4 regions of the Brevibacillus sp. WF146 genome follow, and region 2 is predicted to be linked to each of the others. Evidence: riboswitches for the same ligand, from Rfam matches in the RefSeq annotation. Region 2 holds a riboswitch; each other region holds the start of a gene.
The links. Region 2 has a riboswitch for S-adenosylmethionine ahead of metK (methionine adenosyltransferase). Riboswitches for the same ligand answer to the same signal wherever they lie in the genome.
Positions count from the first base shown of each region.

Region 1 (5,606 bases), 430 kb from region 2:
ACTCAACTGATTCAGGGCCGTGACCCAGAAAGCACTGTCGTACTGAAGCACCAAAGCCGTGTAATGCCCCGAAAACACGAGAAAGGACGACAACAACTGCGTAAGGAAAAGCGATTTGAACAATCGCGACTCTCTTCCCATCTCCACGCTCCTTTGTATAGGGATTGCCGGTCGTGTCCCAAGCTGCCCGAGCCCTCTGCTTTTGGAAAACGGTTTTAGTATAAAATAACAAATTTTGATTCAGATTTGAAAACGGCTATCGCTGCCCGGTCTGCTCTCTGGACCAAGCAGCGATAGCCGTTTTCCCTTGTTGTGACCTTTTCACGCGCCGTACAACAGACAGCCGGCACGGATACCGGGATACCGAAACGGAATGACCCGCGCCAGTCATCGACGCGGGTGGAGATGTGTGCCGGAAGCCAATTGGCTTACGCGGTTTTCTTCAGCTTTTTGGCCGCCCAGTTGCCGAGCGATTGGATTGCCTGCACCAGGCAGATCAGAATGATGACCGTCATGATCATCACTTCGATATCCCACTGCTGATAGCCGTAGCGCAGCGCCAAATCACCCAGACCGCCCGCGCCAACCGCTCCCGCCATCGCCGTCGCCCCGATCAGGCCGATGGTCGCGATGGTCAGACACAAGACAATGCCCGGTCTGGCTTCGCGAATCATGATGCGGAAAATGATTTGCGAGCGGGAAGCGCCCATTGCCTGATACGCCTCAATCACGCCCCGGTCCACTTCGAGCAGCGCCGTTTCCATCAGGCGGGCGATATACGGCGTGGTATACACGATAAGCGGCACGATCGCGCCCTCAACCCCGATGGAGGTGCCGACGACAAACTCTGTGAACGGGATGATCGCCACCATCAAAATGATGAAGGGAAGCGAGCGAATCACGTTGATGATGACGTTGAGACTGTGATAGACCCACTTGTTGGGGGCAAGGTGATCCGGACGGGTAATGACCAGCAGCACCCCCAGCGGAATGCCCAGCAGTGTGGAGATGAACAAGGAGATCCCGACCATGATCACCGTTTCTTCAAAAGATTGATAAAACAGCGGCAGCAGTTCCACCAGTCGATCCATTATCTCCCCACCTCCTCTTGCGATACGACATCCACCCGGTACACGGACTCGCGCAGATAAGCGATTCCCTCCTGCACCGCTTTTTCTTCACCGGAAATATGCAGCAGCAGGATGCCGAGCGCGGTTCCTTTTATCGAGCTGATCGACCCGTACAGCAGGTTTGTCCTGACCGGATAGCGGGAGGCAAGCGTTCCCAGAACGGGATCGAGGGCCGCATCTCCGCGGAACGCGACGCGCAGGATGTACGCGCTGGGACCGGCGTTCTTGATTTTGGCCAGCATCTCTTTCGGGACCTGGTCATCAAAGACCGTCTTGATAAAGTTGCGCGTCGTCGGCTGCTGCGGATTGCTGAAGACATCCAATACCGTTCCCTGCTCGATGATGACCCCGTTTTCCATAATGGCCACGCGGTCGCAGATTTTTTTGATCACCTGCATCTCGTGGGTGATCAGCACAATCGTCAGGTTAAACTTTTGGTTGATGTCCAAAAGCAGGTCAAGAATCGACTCCGTGGTTTGCGGGTCAAGCGCCGAGGTCGCCTCGTCGCACAGCAGGATTTCCGGATCCATGGCAAGCGCCCGGGCTATCCCCACCCGCTGTTTCTGCCCGCCCGACAATTGGGAGGGGTAGGCGCTCGCCTTGTCTTCCAACCCTACCAGGCGCAGCAGTTCCTCCACTTTTTTTCGAATCTGCTCTTTCGGCACCCGATTCATCCTGAGAATTTCGGCGACGTTGTCAAAAACGTTGTACGACGACAGCAGGTTAAAGTGCTGAAAAATGACGCCGATCTTTTTGCGGGCGTGGCGCAGTTCCTTCTCGGACAGCTTCAGCATGTCCTGCCCGTTGACCACGACCGATCCGCTTGTCGGCTTTTCCAGCAGGTTGATCGTTCGGAGCAGGGTGCTTTTCCCTGCTCCGCTGAACCCGATCACGCCGAAAATTTCGCCTTTGTTGACGTGGAGCGTTACGCCTTTCAGTGCTTCCACCTGTTTGCTGCCAACCTTGTACGTCTTGTGAATATTCGTTAGCTGTATCATCTGCCCATGCTCCTCCCTGTTGGGACGTTTCCCTCCTTACCAAGAAGGGAGCACCGATCCGGAAAACTCTTCCTCGATGAACTTCTTGACTTCCTCCGAGCGGTAGATCTTGACCAGTTTTTGATAGACAGGGTTGTCCTTGTCCTTCTCGTTTACGGCGAGAATGTTGACGTACGGGGAGTCCGGCCCTTCGGCAAAAATCGCGTCTTTTTTCGGGTTGTACCCCGCTTCCATCGCAAAGTTGGTGTTGATGCTTGCCGCGTCCAGGCTTTTCAGCGTCCGGGCGAGCAGTGCCGCCTCCAGTTCTTTAAAGACCAGCTTTTTCGGGTTTTCGATGATGTCCTGCGGCGTTGCTTTGTTGCCGACGCCGTCTTTCAGCTTGATCAATCCCGCGGCCTGATAGAGCTGCAGGGCGCGCGCCCGGTTGGTCGGGTCGTTTTGGATGCCGACCGTGCCGCCTTCCGGGATGTCCTCCACCTTCTTGTACTTGGTGGAGTAAATCCCCATCGGGAAGGTGACGGTTTTGCCAATTTCGACAATATGAGTTTTGTGATCTTCGTTAAATTTCTCTAAAAACGGAATGGTTTGAAAGCTGTTTACGTCAATGTTTCCTTTATCCAGCGCCTGATTGGGAAGAACGTAGTCGTTGAACACGACGACTTCGATGTCCAATCCTTCTTTTTTGGCCACTTCCTTTACCTTGTTGAGGATTTGTTCGTGCGGGCCGGCGGTGACGCCCACTTTGATCGTTGTTTTTTCCCCAGCCGGTGCGGCCGAATTGTCCGACTTGTTTCCTCCGCAGGCGGAAAGCAGCGTGGCGATCACAAGCAGCATGATCAACAAGAAACGCGTTTTTTTCATGATGGTCTTCTCTCCTTTTCTCCGATGAAACGATGTATGAATGCATGATGGGAAAACAACGGCGTCGATGTGAACGCATCCTCTCCTTTCAATAAAAAAACCTCTTACAAAGAAGAGGTAAGGGCAGCAAGCCGCCTGCTGCGTAAATACCTCTCTTATCTTTCGGAATCGAACCTAGCGGAATCGATCCGTTGGATTTGGCACCACAAATGTTCGTTTAGGTTGCCGAGGCTTCACAGGGCCAGTCCCTCCACCTCTCTTCATAAGAGATCATCCTATCCAGTTGTAAGTGCAATTCCGATTTGATTAGTTGGATTATAACGTGTCCGCAGGTGTCTGTCAATGACTTTATCGTTTATTGTCGCTATGTATTGAAAATTGTCAAAACGAATCGAATCAGGTCGCAAAACGAACGAAAGAGGCGGAAAGCCGCCTCTCCTTGGTCCCCCGAGCGAGTCGCCGAAGCGATCCACGAACAGTCCTTGGCCGAATCGCTACGGTTGAAAGATCTTGTACTCCTGCATTTTGCGATAGAGCGTATTGCGGCTGATCTGAAGCATTCGGGCTGCCTTGCTGATATTCCAGCGGGCCAATCGAAGCGACTGCTCGATCGCCTCTTTTTCCAAAACCGGTAAGGAAGGAACCTTTTGTTGATGTTCCTCCTCCCGTTCTTCCGTTTCAAACTGAAGATGTTCGGGACCGATCGAATTCCCTTCCGCCAAGAAGACCGCCTGGTTTAACACGCTGTACAGCTCCCGTACGTTTCCCGGCCACGAATAGGCACGCAGCTTTGTCTGTGCTTCCGCGGAAAGTGTGATCGCAGCAGAGCCGCTCATCGTCCGGAGAAGATGTTCCGCCAGCTCAATCACATCGCTCCGCTTGCGAAGCGGCGGCAGGGTTATCTGAATTCCTTTCAATCGGTAGTAGAGGTCGGCCCGGAATCGATTCGCCTTGATCTCTTCCCGCAGGTCCTTGTTTGTTGCCGCGATGATGCGGACATCGACCGGTTTGCTTTTCACACTGCCCACCGGGGTAACCACTTTCTCCTGCAGGACGCGGAGCAGCGCCGCCTGGGCACGGAGGGACATGTCGCCGATCTCGTCCAAAAACAGCGTTCCCTGATGCGCCGCTTCGATTTTCCCGATATTCCCCTCGGCTTTCGCTCCCGTGAAGGCACCTCCCTCGTATCCGAACAGTTCGCTTTCGATGATCGTTTCCGGAATGGCGCTGCAGTTGACGGCAATAAACGGATGCCGCGCTCGCAAACTGGCGGAATGAATGGATTGGGCAAACAGTTCTTTGCCCGTTCCCGTTTCGCCCAAGAGAAGAACGGACAGATCCGTTTCCGCCACTTTTTGTGCCAGCGCCTTGGCGCTCTGCAGACTGGGACAAGAGCCCGCTATCCGCTCAAATGTGTGCAGCGGCTGTCTGGCCGCATCCTTCGTGAGCACCGCAACAGACCGCCAGATTTTGCGCGTATGGTCCACGATGGATTCGATTACGAACCCCTTTTTCTCTCGGAATTCCTTGCCCACGCAATCCTTTCCCAGTATGCGCCGTGCCGCTTGATTCGCACGAATGATGCGGTTGTCGCCGTCGAGGGTCAGAAGCGGGGTATGAAGCCGATTGGACGTGTGTTCCAGTTCCTTCAGGGTGATGAGGTGTTCGTGCTTGACCTCTTCCAGCAGAAGGCGGTTTTGCACGGATTCCGCAATGAACTGCACAAGCGAGGAGAGAAAGGGATGGAATTGGTCCCTCGTCGCACTGATGTTGATCGCCCCTGCCAGTTCACCGGCGGGCGTAAACAGGGGGGACGCGGCGCACGTGAGAAACCGGTTCTGAACAAAGAAGTGCTGTTCGCCGTGAATACGCACGGACATTTTCTCCTCCAGGGCGACTCCCATCGCGTTTGTCCCCTTCTTTTTCTCATGCCAATTCGCCCCTACGCGCAGGTGCAGCTTTTTGGCCTGGCTGTCAAAGTCGGGATCGCTTCGTGTATGGAGCACGACTCCCTGGCGATCGACCAGCAGCGCGATTTGGCCGCTTTTCCTGAGAGAGGGGGTCAACTTCTCAAACACGGCGGCCACGTGGCAAAGCAAAGCGTGATTCTCCTGCAGCAATTCGTGTACCTGTCGGTCGGGAAGGAGCTCATCCTCGACGGCATCCATCGGTGTGAATCCAAACGAATAGCATCGTTTCCACGAACGCTGTATCATTTGCTGCTCTTCCAGAGGCGTAAGAGATGACAACAGGATCACCTCCAAACAAGCAATGGGATGGTGCACACCCAGTATATCACAAAATATTTGTATATTTGCTCAATATTTGCGCAGTTTGTTGTTTCAAAGTGGAGCAGTTCACCATCCCCCTCTGCGAAAGCGCTGTCACGATCGGCGATCTGGGTCTGGCATGCCTTTTGCTTTACATGTCCTGCGCAATCCCATTCATGATAAGTAAGGAGGAATTGGCATGGCAAGCAACCGGGGAGTCGTCTACATGGGACCAGGCAAGGTAGAGGTGCAGGACATTTCGTTTCCGGATTTGGTACTGCGGGACGGGCCGGGGGTGAATCCGCTGAACGTCGGCCGCAAATGTGACCACGGCGTGATCCTGAAGG
Region 1 covers NZ_CP109943.1:1,057,664-1,063,269, reverse strand. The annotation lists gene A6764_RS05175 (acyltransferase family protein) at 1-141, opposite strand, end outside; gene A6764_RS05170 (methionine ABC transporter permease) at 429-1,091, opposite strand; gene A6764_RS05165 (methionine ABC transporter ATP-binding protein) at 1,091-2,128, opposite strand; gene A6764_RS05160 (MetQ/NlpA family ABC transporter substrate-binding protein) at 2,165-2,989, opposite strand; SAM riboswitch class I at 3,142-3,258, opposite strand; gene A6764_RS05155 (sigma-54-dependent Fis family transcriptional regulator) at 3,484-5,205, opposite strand; gene fdhA (formaldehyde dehydrogenase, glutathione-independent) at 5,459-5,606, shown strand, end outside.
Region 1: another riboswitch for S-adenosylmethionine. It lies ahead of A6764_RS05160 (MetQ/NlpA family ABC transporter substrate-binding protein); the one in region 2 lies ahead of metK (methionine adenosyltransferase).

Region 2 (5,606 bases):
CTGCCGTTTGCCGGGAATGTCGTCAGCGTTCCAAGAATTGGATTGACAGGGTTGCGTTTCGTCCATTTATTCCGCTATGCTAGATAGATAGAATGAAGAGAGAAGGGCATGTGACCCGCCACTACCTGCATTCCTTGTGTTTCGCCGGCATGCGGAAACAGGGGAGGAAGGACTGTCATTTTCATGAGGAGAGTTATCATATTGGGGCTTGTGGTCGCCATCGGACTGACAGCCGCTTTCGCGAACGTCAGAGCCGCTGCAGCGGCCGGAATTACATCGGACCGGTACATAAACAACCAGACCCACCTGAAGCAGATCAAGGCGGACCAGGCGTGGAAAACGGTGAACAGCAACAATTCCATCATCATCGCCGTCTTGGATACAGGGGTGGATGCCAACCATCCCGATTTGAAAGGGAATGTGCTGCCGGGGATCAACCTGGTGAATCCGGGCAAGTCTCCCTATGACGACAGCGCAAACGGACACGGCACGGCGGTGGCAGGCATCATCGCGGCCAGGGGAAACAACGGCATCGGGGTGTCCGGGGTGCTGTGGAACGCCCGCATCCTGCCGATCAAGGTGCTGGACAAATACGGCCAGCAGGACAGTATTGACGTGGTCGCCAAGGGGATACACATGGCGCTGGATCGGGGGGCCAAGGTGATCCTCATGTCGGTCAGCAGCATGTCGTACTCCAAAGCCTTGACGGAGGCGGTCCAACGGGCGGAAGCGAGCGGAGCGGTGCTGGTGGCGGCCAGCGGCAACGAGAGCGACCGGGTCGCCTATCCGGCTGCTTATCCGACCGTCATCGCCGTCGGGGCGGTCAAAAGCAACAACGAACCGCTGTACGAGTCCAATTCGGGGCCGGAGTTGAATCTGGTGGCACCCGGCATGAACGTGTACACCACCAAGCCCGGAGGCAAATACGGCACGTTGAGCGGCACATCGGCCGCCGCTCCCCAGGTGGCCGGGGCCGCTGCGCTTGTGCTGGCACGCCATCCCGGCATGTCGCCGTTCGATGTGCGGCAGCTCCTGTACCAGACCGCCACCGATCTCGGCGAGCGCGGCTGGGACCGGCGAACGGGCTACGGCCTGCTCAATGTCTACCGGGCCGTCCGAACCAATCCCTCGACGGATTTTCACGAGCCGAACAACAGCATGGGACAAGCCAGTCCGTTTCCCATCGAGTCGCAGATTCGCGGCCGGCTCAACCCGTCCGACACGATTGACTGGTACAAGATGGATATTCCCTACGACGGAAAAGTGACGTTGAGGGGTTCTGTCACCACATCGATATCGTCCCCCATGGCCGCCACGTTTTATTCGGAGAATCGCACGCCGGTCACGTATTACATCGGCAACGGCGATACCCTGACGGTTCCGGCCAAGGCCGGACGGATGCTGATCAAACTGGAGCGAAGCGGCGGGGTCAACGCGTTTACCTACGTGCTGACCAGTTCGTTTGCGATCAACCCGGACCGCTACGAACGAAACAACAACATGGATACGGCGCGTCCGCTGGTCGGGAATCAGATCAGCGTGACCGGCAATTTTCACGAAGAAGGCGACCAGGACTGGTTTTCCTACTACGTGCGCGAGTATGGCCGGCTGAACATTACCGTTACCCCTGACACCAAGCGGATGGATCTGAACATGCGCATCGGCAAACAGGGGCAGGGATGGGAAGAGTACGACACCGGGGACCGGGACGACCCGACCGAGCGGGCACAAAAAGAGGTGTCGCCGGGCAAGTACTACATCCGGATCAGCGAGTACTGGCGCAATCAGGTAAACGGGGAATACCGGCTGGATTTGACCTACACGCCGGTTCGCAAGGACATCAACGAACCCAACGATACGTATCGCCAGGCGTCTCATCTGGCCAACGGCACGCTGATGACGGGCACCTTGCCGACCCATACCGACTCGGACTGGTTCCAATTTACCGTCGATTCGGAATCCTACGTCAGCGTTCGCGCGCCGTTTGTCCCTGTGTCCAGGGGGATGCGCATCGAGATCTACGGGTCCCAAACGTTCAATTATGCGCTGGCCGCTACCGACCAGGTGGCCCAGTTGTCCGATCAGGGCAAGGAAGTCATCGGATTGAAGCTCAAGCCCGGCAGGTACTACATCCGATTGAGCAGCGCGGTTTCGTTCAAATACGACGCCTACCGCCTCACGCTGCACAAGGAAAAGCTGGTGGACGGCTACCGCGACATCGCCGGTCACTGGGCCCGCTCCGACATCGCCCGGCTGACCCGAAAAGGGGTCGTCAAGGGCTTTGAAAACGCCACGTTCCAGCCCAACCAGCAGGTGACGCGGGCACAGTTTGCCACCATGCTGATCCAGGCCATGCGGGCCAAAGGGCTGCCGGTGGGGTCGTACACGGGCCGCAATCCGTTCGGCGACCTGTCCAGCTCCCATTGGGCGTACCAGTCGCTCTTGAAGGCTTATCAACTGGGTATTTTGCAGGGGTACCCCAACCGGACGATCAAGCCGAACCAGCCCATCTCCCGGGCGGAGATGGCCCAGATGGCAGCCCGCGCCCAGAACCTGCTCTTGTACAAGCACAGCAGGTCTTCGTACCGTGACGTACCGACCAGCCACTGGGCGTCTCCGGCCATTGAGGCGCTCACCTCCAGAGGCTGGCTGAAGGGATACGGGAATCTCTTCAAGCCGCAGGGACGCGCGACCCGGGCCGAGGTGGTCGTCCTGTTGGCCAGGGTCTATCAATTGTGATCTTCAGAAAAGGAGAGGACATCGAGATGAACAAAGCGACAAAAGGATTGCTTGCAGCCGCGGTAGTCGGCACGGCCATTTTTGCTTCCCAGGCGATGGCTGACGGCGGAAGCGCCGGCGTGCCGGGTTCCGCAGACGACCCGGTCGTGACGAAGAGCTACGTCGATCAGCAGATCCAACGAGCGCTGGGCAGTGGAGGCGGCAGCGGGACCAGCGGATTGACCGTGGTGGAGCTGTATCCGGGCCAGACGCTGTACGGCTTTGAAGGGACGGAATTCATCGTCCGCACCGGACAGGTGCAGGCTGTCGCCGGCGACAAGGGAGATGGTCTGACCGACATTACGGAGGGGGCGGATCTCCGTGCCGGTGCACCGGTTTCCCACAACCACCTGCTCCTGATCGCCCGCTCCGACAACCGCGGATTGCGGCTGGACCCGAACTACGGCGGCGTGGCCTACATCATGGTGCGCGGCAAATACGAAATCCGCTAAGTGCATATTGACACCGAAGAGAAAAACCAGTATCCTATTATCCGTAATGGATACTCTTATCCAGAGCAGGCGGAGGGACTGGCCCTATGAAGCCCGGCAACCGACTTGAGCGGTGCTAACCAGCAGAACGGATATCTGTTCTGGCCGATAAGAGGTAAGGAACGCATCAAAACAAGCACCTTTTCCTCAAACGGAAAAGGTTTTTTTTTGCATGTGCCTTCGTCTGATAAGAACCTGTTTCGGCTACCACACTATTTGTATGAGTCCAAAGGAGGTCGTACACATGGCATTGCAAAAAGGTCGTCGTCTGTTCACTTCTGAATCTGTCACCGAAGGTCATCCGGATAAGATTTGTGACCAAATTTCCGACGCCATTCTGGATGCGATCCTGGCAAAGGATCCGAACGCCCGCGTGGCTTGCGAAACGTCCGTAACCACCGGTCTCGTGCTCGTGGCGGGTGAAATCACCACCAACACCTATGTGGACATTCAAAAGCTGGTGCGCGACACGATCCGCGAAATCGGCTATGACCGCGCCAAATTCGGCTTTGACGCAGACACGTGCGGCGTCATCACCGCGATCGGCGAGCAGTCTGCCGACATCGCCCTGGGTGTGGACCAGGCCCTGGAAGCGCGCGAAGGCAAGATGACCGACGAGGAAATCGAAGCGATCGGCGCCGGCGACCAAGGGTTGATGTTCGGGTTTGCCTGCAACGAAACGCCTGAACTGATGCCGCTGCCGATCAGCATGGCGCACAAGCTGGCCCGCCGCCTGACCGAAGTGCGCAAAAACGGCACGCTCAGCTATCTGCGTCCGGACGGCAAAACGCAGGTGACCGTGGAATACGAAGGCGACAAGCCGGTGCGCATCGACACCATTGTCATCTCCACCCAACACGCGCCGGAAGCGACGCTGGAACAAATCAAGAAAGACCTGATGGAACACGTCATCAAGCCGGTCGTTCCCGCTGAACTGCTGGATGACGAGACCAAGTACTTCATCAACCCGACCGGCCGTTTCGTGATCGGCGGTCCGCAGGGCGACGCCGGTTTGACCGGACGCAAAATCATCGTGGACACTTACGGCGGCTACGCTCGTCACGGCGGCGGCGCGTTCTCCGGCAAAGACCCGACAAAGGTGGACCGCTCCGGCGCATACGCAGCGCGCTACGTGGCGAAGAACATCGTCGCGGCCGGCCTGGCGGACAAGTGCGAAGTGCAGGTAGCGTACGCCATCGGTGTGGCACAGCCTGTGTCCATCAGCGTGGATACGTTCGGCACCGGCAAGATCGCCGAGGAGGAGCTGGTGAAGCTCGTCCGCAAGCACTTCGACCTGCGCCCGGCAGGGATCATCAAGCAGCTTGACCTGCGTCGTCCGATCTACAAGCAAACCGCGGCATACGGTCACTTTGGGCGTAACGACCTGAATGTGCCGTGGGAGAAGACAGACAAGGCGGAAGCGCTGAAACAGGACGCTGCCAATCTGTTGAAATAACAACCGAGTAGGGAGAGCCTAGTGCACGCACTAGGCTTTTTTTCTTGGATAGGAATGGTAATCCAGTCATAAAGGAATCCGTTCACCGGTGTCGAATCACTATGTAGGCTGTAAGGAGGGATTTTGTTGCCGAAAAGGTGGCCCTTCTTCCTTGTCATTCTGGTGTCGTTCGGTCTGGTCGTGACTGCCGGACTGCTCGGGGGTGTGTATCTTCCAAATAAGAACATGCCAAAAGTGCAACATTTTCCCCCGGTTCCTACGTCTATAAGCACAAGCGGGGAGGAAGCCGCTGCAGCGCGGGAACGAACGGCCGAAAAGGACGAAGCCGTCGTACCCAGGCAGTGGTATCGAAATCGGGTGGTGGTGCTGACCTACCACCATGTGTCGAACCAATTGAACCAACGCTATGTGATTGACCCGGACCAATTTGCCCGGCATATGGCGTTTTTGCGCGAGAATGACCTGCATCCGATTTCGCTGTCGGAGTTTTTGCGTTTTGTCGACACCGGCGTGCTGTCCACCGACAACGCCGTGCTGATTACGTTTGACGATGGATACGAGAGTTACTACACGCATGCGTTTCCCGTGCTGCGCCGGTACCAGTTTCCATCCGTCAATTTTGCCATAGCAGGTCGGCTGCGGGACACCGTGGAGCGCAAGCGAGAAAATATGACGACACCGTTGACTCGCCAACAGATAAAAGAAATGCTCGTTTCCGGGCTGGTGGATATCGGCTCACACACTTACAGTCTGCATGAACAGGCCGCCAGCAGCGAATGGGGAGAATGGGGGCCAAAGACCGCTCCCGTATACATGGAGGATGTGCAGCGCCTGGAAAACGAGCAGGAATACCGGAACCGATTGTACGTTGACTTTACCAT
Region 2 covers NZ_CP109943.1:625,470-631,075, forward strand. The annotation lists gene A6764_RS03110 (S8 family peptidase) at 184-2,739, shown strand; gene A6764_RS03115 (hypothetical protein) at 2,766-3,230, shown strand; SAM riboswitch class I at 3,284-3,384, shown strand; gene metK (methionine adenosyltransferase) at 3,514-4,725, shown strand; gene A6764_RS03125 (polysaccharide deacetylase family protein) at 4,852-5,606, shown strand, end outside.

Region 3 (5,606 bases), 310 kb from region 2:
CTGCCGATTGACCGGTGACCGGGTGCAGGCGGAAGACCTGACGCAGGAGACCTTTTTCCGGGCGTATCAATACCTGGATGCCTACCGGGGGGAAAAGGTGCGCCCCTGGCTGTTCAAGGCGGCCTACCACACGTTTGTGGACTGGCATCGGAGGCGGAAGAAGCGTCCGTGGCGATTGGTGGAGACGATCCCGGAACAGCCGGACGGGGCGGCGGCGGACCCGGTGCGGGCGCTGCTGAGCCAAGAGGCGTGGTCATCGCTGCGGACGTGCCTGGACCGGCTGCCGGAGAAGCAAAAACAGGTGATCCTGCTGCATTGCGGACAGCTCAGCTACGCGGAAATCGCCGAGGTGCTGGGCATCGACGCGGCGGACGTAAAGCGCTCATTGTTTCGCGGGCGGCAAACACTACGCAGAATGTGGAGGGATGAACATGACGACGGACAAGGCAAATGAAGAGCGGGAACGGGAACTGCTGGCATATCTGCGCGGTGAAATGACGGAGGAAGAAGCCGCCTCTTTCCGTGCGAGGATCGCAGCGGACGAGCTGTATGCGGAACGATTGGAGGAGCTGCTGCTGGGCAGCGGCGGACAGGAGGAGAGAGAAACGGACGTGCTGTCCGAAGAGACGCAGCGCGCCATCCTCCGCCGCAGCAAATGGCGCCACAGGCTGGGCAACGCGGCTTACACGGTGGGCATCTCGCTTCTCGTCGGGGCGGTCCTGATGTTTGCCAACGGGTGGATCGGCTGGTATTTGCACGAGGACACCTACCGGGTGGCCCGGGACATGGTGCACTTTACCCAGCCGGGGCTCACGGTGGGCAGCAGCGGTTCGCAAATCGGATTTCTGTACGGGGAGATAAACATGGAACTGCGTGAACAGGTGGGGGGAGACGATCAGAACGCCGGAACCTTTTCGATCAGCAACGTCTTCTCGATCATTTCCGCGAAGCCGGCATGGACCGACGGTTTGCGGAAAGAGCGGCTCTTTTTTCTCTTTCCGTCGTCAGCGGCCGATCGGGAAGAAAGCGCCTTCCGCAGAAATCCCGCCTGGAACGCGCTGGAAAAGCTGCCAGAGGGAACGGTGGCGCAGCTCGCCGTCTCGTTTGACCGGCTGCTGACCCATGATGAGTACTACGCCCTGCTTTCCAGCTACGACTTGGATACCACCTGGTTCGCCGTGGACACGGGGCAGGAGCGAAACCATCCGGACGCGGCGGAAGGCAGTCTGCTGCTGTCGGCCGGTGACGTGTGGGGATACGCGGAAAGAGAACTCGATTACGGCGAAGCGCCGATTCAGGCACATGGCGAAGGTGAGCGGCGCGCCCGGGCGTACCTGGCGGAAATGGAGTATCTCGCGGGACAGGAACGGCTGACGAACGCCATTGGCGAGCGGCTTGTGACCGCCGGAAACCGGCTGCGCATCGAGGAACGCTGCCGCTACCTGCAGCAGAACGGTGTGCGCCTCTACGGGGCGGTCGTGACGGGCCCTGTCAAGGAACTGCTCAAGCTGCGGCAGGAGCCGTCGATCACGGCTGCCTTCGTGGGCCGGATCGACTGGTGGAACTGGGACCGGCCGAGTGCCTCGGGCCAGCGGACCAGTCCGTGAAGACTGGACATTTCACCCAAAAAAGGGTGTTGACAGCGCGAAACCGGGGTTGTATGATTCAAACAAACGTCAAAACCGCATACGTTGGATACCTTATCCAGAGAAGGTGGAGGGACTGGCCCGATGAAACCCGGCAACCGACATGACGCTGTCCGAGCGCTTCCGGCGACGGACGTGCAGCGCGTGCACGGTGCTAATTCCTGCAGAAACAAAAGTATTCTGGAAGATAAGGGGGAGACGACACGCAGACGCGTACGGACAGACCTCTATTCTTCGGGAAAAGAGGTCTTTTTGCATGTGCGGAATGCTCTGGCTGGAGGCGGCAGCGGTTCACGCGCCGCCCGGCGGCCACTGAATAGACACACCGGAAATGTGAAGACAAGCGGCATCTGCCGAAGGAGAGGGGAATTGAACCATGGCGTATCGCGCATTGAGCGAACAAGAAGCAGTGCAGTACGTAAAACAACTGCCGGACCTGTTTGCGGCGGAAGCGGAACTGACCAGCCGGGAGATCGGCGACGGCAATCTCAACCTGGTGTTCCACATCCGGGAGGAAGCGACGGGCAAAAGCGTCGTCGTCAAGCAGGCGCTGCCCTACGCCCGCGTGGTGGGCGAATCCTGGCCGCTCACGCTGGACCGCGCCCGGATCGAAAGCGAGGCGCTGCGCATCCAGCACAAATACGTGCCGGATCTCGTGCCGGAGGTGTATCACTTTGACGAGGAGCTGGCCCTGACGGTGATGGAAGACGTCAGCGACCACGTGATCATGCGAAAAGGCTTGATCGCGGGCAACCGCTACCCGCTGTTCGCCAAACAGATCGGCCGCTTTCTCGCCCATACGCTGTTTTACACGTCCGATTTGGGGGCGCATCCCTACGACAAAAAAGCGCTCGTCGGAAGATTCATAAATCCGGAATTATGCAAAATTACTGAAGACCTCGTCTTCACCGATCCCTACGAAGACGCGCCGACCAACAGCTTCAACCCGCTGATCCGGCGGGAGGTGGAGGCGATCTGGAACAACAAGCCGCTGAAGCTGGAAATCGCCAAGCTCAAGTACGATTTCCTCACCCGGGCGGAGGCGCTGGTGCACGGCGACCTGCATACCGGCAGCATCTTCATTTCGCCGACGTCGATCAAGGTGATCGACCCCGAATTCGCCTACTACGGCCCGATCGGCTTCGACATCGGCGCGGTGATCGCCAACCTGCTGCTGAACTACGCGGGCCAGCACGGCCTGCAGCCGGATACAGGAAAGCGGGAGGCCTATCGCGAATATCTGTTGGCGACGGTGGAAGACGTCTGGAACGAGTTTGTCTCCCAGTTCGTCCAGCTCTGGCACAAACAGGCGAAAGAGCGCAGCGCCCACACCGAAGGCTTCTGGCAGAGCTACGTGCAGCGGCTGATCCGGGACGCGGCGGGCTTCGCCGGCTGCAAAATCCTGCGCCGCGTCATCGGGTTGGCGGGCGTCGCCGACCTGAACAGCATCGCCGACGATCAGACCCGCGCGGAAGCGGAGCGGCTGGCGCTGGCGATCGGCCAGGCGCTGATTCTGGAGCGGAACGGCGTGGAGGTATCGACAGACATCACAGACATCGTTCGGACGGTTACCGCACGATACGACCAGGAGGCTGCAGTATGACAACGACCAGCACGCCATTTGCGCCGGTCAAGTGGCAGGATGACGCGCTCGTCCTGCTGGACCAGACCCGGCTGCCCGTTGAAACGATCTACCTGACGCTGACCACTTCGGAGGAAGTGTGGGCAGCCATCCGCCATCTGCAGGTGCGCGGGGCGCCCGCCATCGGCATGGCGGCCGCCTACGGCTTGTATCTCGGCGTCCGCAGCAGCGACGCCAACGATTTTGAGGCGTTTTGGCATCATTTGAGCGAGCAGGCCGACTACCTCGGCACTTCCCGCCCGACGGCGGTCAACCTGTTCTGGGCCCTGGACAGGATCAAGGCCCGCGTGCAGCGCGAAGCCGGCAAACCGGTGGCAGAGCTGAAGGCGGCGGTTCTGGACGAAGCCCTGTCCATCCAGCGGGAAGACGCGGAAGTGTGCCGCCGAATCGGAGAGCACCTGCTCACCCTGTTGAAAGACGGCATGGGCATCCTGACGCACTGCAATCCGGGTGCGCTCGCGACCGCGGCCTACGGTACGGCGACGGCCCCGCTCTACCTCGCCAAGGAGCGCGGCTGGAACCTGAAAGTGTACGCCGACGAGACCCGGCCGGTGCTGCAGGGGGCGCGCCTCACCGCCTACGAGCTGCAGCAGGCGGGCATCGACGTCACGCTGATCTGCGACAACATGGCGGCGATGGTGATGGCCCAGGGCAAGGTGCAGGCGGTCATCGTCGGCACGGACCGCGTGGCGGCCAACGGCGACGTCGCCAACAAGATCGGGACCTACGGCGTGGCGGTTCTGGCACACGCGCACGGCATTCCGTTTTACGTGGCGGCCCCGCTGTCTTCGGTCGATCTCGACACGCCGACGGGTGCGGACATTCCGATCGAGGAGCGGCCGGCGGTGGAGATTACGCACGGATTGGGCAAACAGGTGGCCCCGGACGGCATCAAGGTGTACAATCCCGCGTTTGACGTCACTCCGGCCCGCTACATCACGGCCATCGTCACCGAAAACGGCATCTACAAACCGGACGAGATCCGCAATTGCAAACGATAACGGCAAACAGCCCCCGGGCCGCCCCTGGGAAGGTGCGTCTTTCCCGGCGGTCCCGTTTTCCACGTTGGTAAAGCGCCCCCGGGCGCTGTTTGCGTTTCCTGGAGGAGGAGCGGCATGAAAATCATTCCCATGACGGCGGAGGCCTGCCTGAAGCAGCTGGAGCCGGCCGACGCGGAGGAGATGTTCTGGCTGACGGATGTCAACCGGCCCTATTTGCGCCAGTGGCTGCCGTGGCTCGACATGGTGCGCGAGGTGAAAGACACGGCCCGGTTCATCGCCTTGACGATTGACCAGCATCACCGCCGCCAGGGCACCCATTACGGAATCTGGTACAACGGCAGGCTGGCCGGGACGCTGGGCGTCCACAGCATCGACTGGGCCAACCGGAAGACGTCCATCGGGTATTGGCTGGGGGCGCAGTTTCAGGGAAAAGGGCTGATGACCCAGGCGGTGGCCGCTTACCTGGACCATCTTGTGTTTGGCGAGTGGGACCTGGAACGCGTCGCCATCCAGGCGGCGACGGGCAATCACAAAAGCCGGGCCATTCCCGAGAGACTCGGCTTCCGGCTGGAGGGCGTGCTGCGCAGCAACGAATTTTTGTACGACCATTACGTCGACCACGCCGTCTACGGCATGCTCGCTGCGGAGTGGCGAAGCCGGACGTCCGCGGACGAGAGCGGGAGCGGGATGCGAAAGAAAAAGTTGGATTGACAAGAAATTTTGGGTAAAATACGATCATAACAGCGAAAAAAGGGTTGCGTGACGCGCATCCCTTTCTTTGTTGAAACGAGTTCTTTGTTGAAACGAGAGCCGGCGAAAGGGGGAGCAGCGTGCGCACCTTGCTTCAGTTGTCCTGGTTTTTTCGGAAATATTGGAAAAGATACGCAGTTGGCATTTTCTTTCTGTTTGTCATCGATCTGCTGATGCTGTGGCCGCCCCACCTGATCGGGCAGACGGTGGATCAGATCCGCAACGGTTCGCTGACGCCGTCCGGCCTGGCCCGGACCGTGGCGATCCTGCTCGGCCTCGGGCTGGTGATGTACGCCATTCGTTTCCTCTGGCGCTACCTGCTGTATGGGGGTGCGCTGATCCTGGAGCGGACGCTCAGGGACCGGCTGTTTGCCCATCTGACCCGGATGACGCCGTCGTTTTACCAGCGGCGCCGCAGCGGCGACCTGATGGCGGTGGCCACCAACGACATTCCCGCCATTCAGATGACGGCGGGCGATGGCGTGCTCACGCTGGTCGACTCGCTGTTTGCCACGCTGCTGACGCTGAGCGTGATGATCGTGGCGATCGACTGGAAGCTGACGCTGG
Region 3 covers NZ_CP109943.1:938,127-943,732, forward strand. The annotation lists gene A6764_RS04500 (RNA polymerase sigma factor) at 1-454, shown strand, start outside; gene A6764_RS04505 (anti-sigma factor) at 432-1,607, shown strand; SAM riboswitch class I at 1,698-1,840, shown strand; gene mtnK (S-methyl-5-thioribose kinase) at 2,023-3,249, shown strand; gene mtnA (S-methyl-5-thioribose-1-phosphate isomerase) at 3,246-4,289, shown strand; gene A6764_RS04520 (GNAT family N-acetyltransferase) at 4,404-5,000, shown strand; gene A6764_RS04525 (ABC transporter ATP-binding protein) at 5,120-5,606, shown strand, end outside.
Region 3: another riboswitch for S-adenosylmethionine. It lies ahead of mtnK (S-methyl-5-thioribose kinase); the one in region 2 lies ahead of metK (methionine adenosyltransferase).

Region 4 (5,606 bases), 560 kb from region 2:
GCGACACGAGCGTCGCCAGAATGTCCGGAATCCGCACCTTGACCACCAACAGCGCGTTGATCAGCCCGATCACCAGACCGGCCAGGAGCGGAACAACCAACGCCACCAGCAGTTCCTGCCGGTACCACACCATGAGCGAGGCGGAGAGCACCGTCGCCACGCTGACCGTCGAACCGACGGACAGGTCAAAGCCGCCCACGATCAGGGAAAAGGTAACCCCGATCGCCACCAGCGTCACGATGGAAATGGAGCGCAGGATGTCCACCAGATTGGCGTAGCTGAGAAAGTTTTCGTTGACGATGCTGAAAAACGCGATCACGGCCAGAATGGCCAAAAGTGCACCGTACCGCTGCGCCAGCGAACCCCGCGTCTGTTTTGTTTTTTCACCCTGCAGCACTGCTTCCATGATGATTCCCTCCACTCATGTAAAACATCACCGTCTCGGCCGTGATCCGTCCTTCCGTCCATTCGCTCCGGCTCCATTCCGCGGCGGTCCGGCCGTGTTCCAGCACGATCAGGCGATCGGCCAGCGCCAGCGCTTCGTCAATCTCGCTGGAAAAGTACAAGATGCCCCTGCCCTCGTCCGCGAGTTCCCTGATCAAGCGGAAAATCTCCTGCTTGGCGCCGATGTCCACGCCCTTGGTCGGCTCGTCGAAGAGGAAAACGCTGGCCGTGGTCAACAGCCACTTGCCGATCGCCACTTTCTGCTGGTTGCCGCCGGACAGGCTGCCCGTCCGCTGGTCCAGCCCGGCCGTCTTGATGCCCAGCCGCTCCACGAGGGACTGGGCCGCCTCCCGCTCCGCCCTGTCCGAAAGAAAGCCTCCCCGCGCAAACGCCCGCAGGTGGGCCAGCGTCAGGTTGTGCTTCACCGGCTCCTCCACCAGAATGCCCTGCAGCCGCCGCTCTTCGGGAATCAGCGCGATGCCGTTCTGGATCGCTTCGCCCGGATGGCGGAGGCGCAGGGTCCGCCCCCGCAGCCGGATCTCGCCGCCGTCCAGCCGGTCAGCGCCGAACAGGGCGCGGGACACCTCTGTCTTGCCGGCGCCCACCAGTCCCACCACCGCGACGATCTCCCCCTGCCGCACCTGGACGTCAAACCGCTTCACCTTGTGGCCGATCCGCAGTTCTCTCACTTCCAGCAGCACCTCGCCCGCGCGTCCCGTCCGGTCGTCCGCCCGATTGGCTTCGCGTCGGCCCAGCATCGCCGACACCGCTTCTTCCGGACTGGTCTGGTCCGTCCGCTTTTCCCACACTCGACTGCCGTCCCGCAGCACGGTGATGCGGTCAGCGATGGCGAACACCTCCGGCAGCCGGTGGGAGATGTAGACGATCCCCACCCCGGCCGCCTTCAGGCTGGCGATCAGCTCGAACAGCGCCGCCGCTTCCGTCAGGCTGAGCGGCGCGGTCGGCTCGTCAAAGATGACGAAGCGGACGTCCTGGGCCACGGCGCGGGCCAGCAGCACCAACTGCTTTTCTGCCAGCGTCAGCTCCTCCGCCTTTGCCTTCAGCGGCAGGGAAAAACCGCACCGGTTGAGAATCTGTTGGGCCCGCTCCACCGTCCGCTTCGGCGAATGCCACCAGCCGCCGGCGGAGACGGATTGGTCCAGGAGGATGTTTTCCGCGACGCTCAGGGAGGGAATCAGCCCCGTGTCCACTTCCTGCTGCACGAGGTGGATGCCGGCCCGCTTGGCATCCCGCGGTCCGGCGACCGCAAGCTCGCGGCCGTCGATCAGAATGCTGCCGGCCGTCGCCTGCTCTGCGCCGGAGAGAATTTTCATCAGCGTGCTTTTGCCCGCTCCGTTGGCTCCGAGGATGGCGTGCACCTCCCCGCCGCGCACGGTGAAATCCACCCCGCGCAGGGCGTACACTCCGCCGTACTGCTTGACGATCCCCTTCATTTCCAAAACAGAGGCCGTCATCTCGCATCCCTCCCTGATCTGTCCGTTCCTGTCACTTGTGCTTAGCCTCCAGCGCGGCCATCCACGGCGAGACGGCGGCGTCGCTACGTCCCCACCCGCTCACGTATTGAGCCAGTTCGGACATGTTGACCGGTTTGTCCGGCAGTTTGTCCTGGCTGACCAGATGCGGATCGAGCGAGAAGTACTTGGGCGTGTGTTCGCCGGCGATCTTTTGGTAGAGGAAGCGGCTCTGCACCCGTCCGATGTCGGCCGGATCGGTCGCCGCCGACGCTTTCCATGGACTGTCCTTCTCCTGGATGAGCTGCAGGTCTTCGTCGGACAAGTCGATGCCGAACACCTTGATCTCCGTCCGTCCCGCCGCCTTGATCGCCCGCGTAGCCCCTTTGGCGAATTCGTCCCACGGCGCCCACACGGCGGCGATGTCGCCTTTGTTCGGGTACTTTTTCAGGATCGCATCCATCTGCGCCTGGGTGTCCAGCGCCGTGTTCGGGGTGGCCGAACCGAAGCGGGCGATCTCCTTGATGTTGGGGTAGCGCTTGAGAAAAATCTCGTAGACGCGGTTGCGCTTTTCCATCGGCGCAAAACCGCCCACCCAGATGTAGACGATGTTGCCTTTCCCGTCGATGGATTGGGCCAGGTTTTTCAGCCCCTGCCAGGCCAGGCTGTAGTCGTCCTGGTCAATCACGGTGACGCCGTCCACCTGGTCCAGGTCGTTGTCGAACGCGACGACGGGAATCCCCGCCTTGACCGCCCGCTCCACGCCCGGCTGAAGCGCTTCCGCACGGCCGTGGTTGATCAGGATCCCGTCCACTTTTTGGTTGACTGCGGTGTCGAGGTGGGCCGCCATTTTGCCCAGGTCGCCGTCCGCGTTGTAGACGACCAGCTCGCCGCCGAATTTGCTCACCTGCTCTTTGACTCCCTGCAGGTACTGGGCGGAAAACGTCCCGATGGAGAACTCGCTGACCAGAGCGATTTTCAACGGTTTGTCCACTGCCGCCGGAATGGCCGCCGAGGTAGACGCCGCCGGTGATGCGGCTGCCGGCTGCTGCGGCGCGGCCGCCGGCTGGGACGACTGTGACGTGGCGGACTGGGCAGACGGCGCCGGCGGCTGTTCACTGGTGCAGCCCGTCAGCAAAAGAGCCGCGACGAGACTGGCTGTCATCCATTTTTTCATCGTTTTCATCTGGTACATCCCCCCGTATGAGTGCGTGAAAAATGATGGCATGGACGGAAAAACCGGAAAAAACAAACGCCTCTTTCCCTGAGGAAAGAGGCGCGGTTCGCTCGCTCACCTCTCATCTCTCAGGAAACATTCCTGCAGGAGTTAGCACCGTGCCGCAAGAGCCGCATGCTCTTGACAGTCGGTTGCCGGGCGTCATCGGGCCAGTCCCTCAGCCTGCTCTGGATAAGAAGGCATGTGTAATTCCAAGTTTTCCACTATGCTTTTGATGATGAGGACATCATACATCGAAGCCGGCGGCTCCGTCAATCCCGTTTTTGGAAGTTTCTCAGAAATATTTGATACTGTAAGCGATTTCCAAAAACGGATGGAACGGCATGTGCTCCTTTCATCGAGAATGAAAATCTTTATTGACGCGTACGAGATGCCCCTTTATTATCAGGAGAGGAGATCGTTTTGATAATGATTATCATTATTTTGATGATAGAAAGGAGGAGGCTCCGTGCCGCTGCGCCTCTTGCTCGCCCTGTTTCTGGCGCTGCTTCTGCCCGCATCCGCCTTCGCCTATTCCTACGGCGACCCGAACAAGGAAGACCTCGCGGAGAGCTTCAAGGAGATCGCGGCCAAGCTGGAACAGACTCCGGAAGACTGGAACGGCGCCCACCAGGCGTTTCTCAGCCGCAAAAACGAGATCGCCCTGGAGTTTGGCCAACAGACCGCCCAGACACTGGAAGCGAACTTTTCTCAACAAAACAAGGATCTCGTCCTGCACAACTACAAAGCGCTGCTGGTGAAGAACATCGACCGCCGGTTGACAAACGCCGAGCAGCAGTTTGACGACTACGCCAAGGCAAAGCTGCTTTTGGCCAAAGGCAGAGGGACCCTCAACGTGCTCGCCCCGTACATCAGTGACAGCGCTTCTAAAACGGCGTTCGCCGCTTTCGACAAAGCGCTGGCCGCGCTGGGCAATCCCGGCCTGTTCGGTGTGGGGACCGTGCCTTCCGACAAGAACGAATTCCAGAAGCAGACCAAACTGATTCGCTCCACGCTCCAGCCGCTGTTTCCGTGGAAAGGGGGAACGGCAGCTGCCGCCGCCGGCTCCCAAACGTCCGCCCCAACGGCTTCATCGCCGCAGACCGCACCGGCGGGGAAGCCTGCATCAACTGCCCAGCCGTCCTCCGGCTCCCCGGCCGGCACGAAAACGAAGGCAAGCGCTTCGTCCCCTTCCGGCCCGCAGCCGTCCGCTGCCGCTTCCGGCCAACAAACGCCGGCGTCCGGCAGCCTTCCTGCGCAGACGGACGCTTCCCCCGCCGCCCCGGGACAATCCCCCGGGCAGGGAGAATCGGCCGCACAGGCGTCTGCCAATCCAGCCGGCGGACAGACAGACGGCCAGACCGCGAAACCGGCGCCCGCCGGAGAAGGCGCTCAACCGGCTCCGTCCAAAGTAAATCCGGTGGTCACCGCTTCCCTCATGGGCGGTCTGATTATTGTTTTCGGCGGCTTGTTCTGGCTCGCCAAACGAAAGAAATGGATCTAAGTTCATACATGACAAGGAGTGACTGTTCCATGCGAAAATTTGCCGTCGCCTCGATCGCTGCAGCCCTGCTGCTCAACCCTGCCGCCGCTTTTGCCGACACCGGCGCCTCCCAACCGGCCGCTTACGCCGCATTCAGTCTGACCGCGGACACCTCCGCGCAAAAAGCGGACATTCGGGCGTTTGAGGAGATCAAAAAGCTGTTCGACGCCGCACAAGTGGACATCGCCAAGGTCAAACAGCAGTACGTCTCCGCCTTCCAGGCCAAAGTGCAGGCGCTCATTCCCGACACCGACGCGCTGATCGTCGCCGTGCTTGACGGCGCGGCTGCCGGCCATTACTCCGTCCAACAGGCCAAGCAGGCCGTGGACAAAGGGCTGCAGGGGTACTTTTATGCGCAAATCACCAAATTGACCAAGGAAACGGCCAAAACCGCTCTGACCGAAGGAAAAAAAGACATGGCCCGCACCGCCGTGGAGCAGGCCGTCGAGCTCTACGCCGGCGCCCTTCGGGGAACGGTCATCAAGCGTGACAACACGTACGGCACGCGGATGCAGGAGCAGTTGGACACGATCATCGTTCCGAAGATGCTGGAAGCCGTGAACAGTGGGGACGTGCTCGGCTACAACGTCATCCGCCAGATGTTTGACAAGACGTTGATCAAGACGTTCCACCTGGCGACGATCACCTACGCGAAAAAAGTGCCGGACCTGGCGAAAACCAACCTGGCAGACGCCAAGGTGGGCATGACGGAGGGCTACTTTTTCTTCCTGCCGATCTACAACTCCATGTCCGGCGGCCACAAGCCGTCCGCCGACGCGATCAAGGCCGCGTTCGAATCGGGCGATCCGGCCAAGCTGAGCGAAGCGGCTGTGAAGAACGCGTTTTTCCACGCCCTCACCGGGAAAATCGCCGGCTACGCGGACAAGGTGCTGAACGCCGACTGGACGGTCAAGGACAACCGCGAGAAGGC
Region 4 covers NZ_CP109943.1:1,183,233-1,188,838, reverse strand. The annotation lists gene A6764_RS05780 (ABC transporter permease) at 1-406, opposite strand, end outside; gene A6764_RS05775 (sugar ABC transporter ATP-binding protein) at 384-1,919, opposite strand; gene A6764_RS05770 (sugar ABC transporter substrate-binding protein) at 1,951-3,093, opposite strand; SAM riboswitch class I at 3,212-3,331, opposite strand; gene A6764_RS05765 (hypothetical protein) at 3,602-4,636, shown strand; gene A6764_RS05760 (copper amine oxidase N-terminal domain-containing protein) at 4,666-5,606, shown strand, end outside.
Region 4: another riboswitch for S-adenosylmethionine. It lies ahead of A6764_RS05770 (sugar ABC transporter substrate-binding protein); the one in region 2 lies ahead of metK (methionine adenosyltransferase).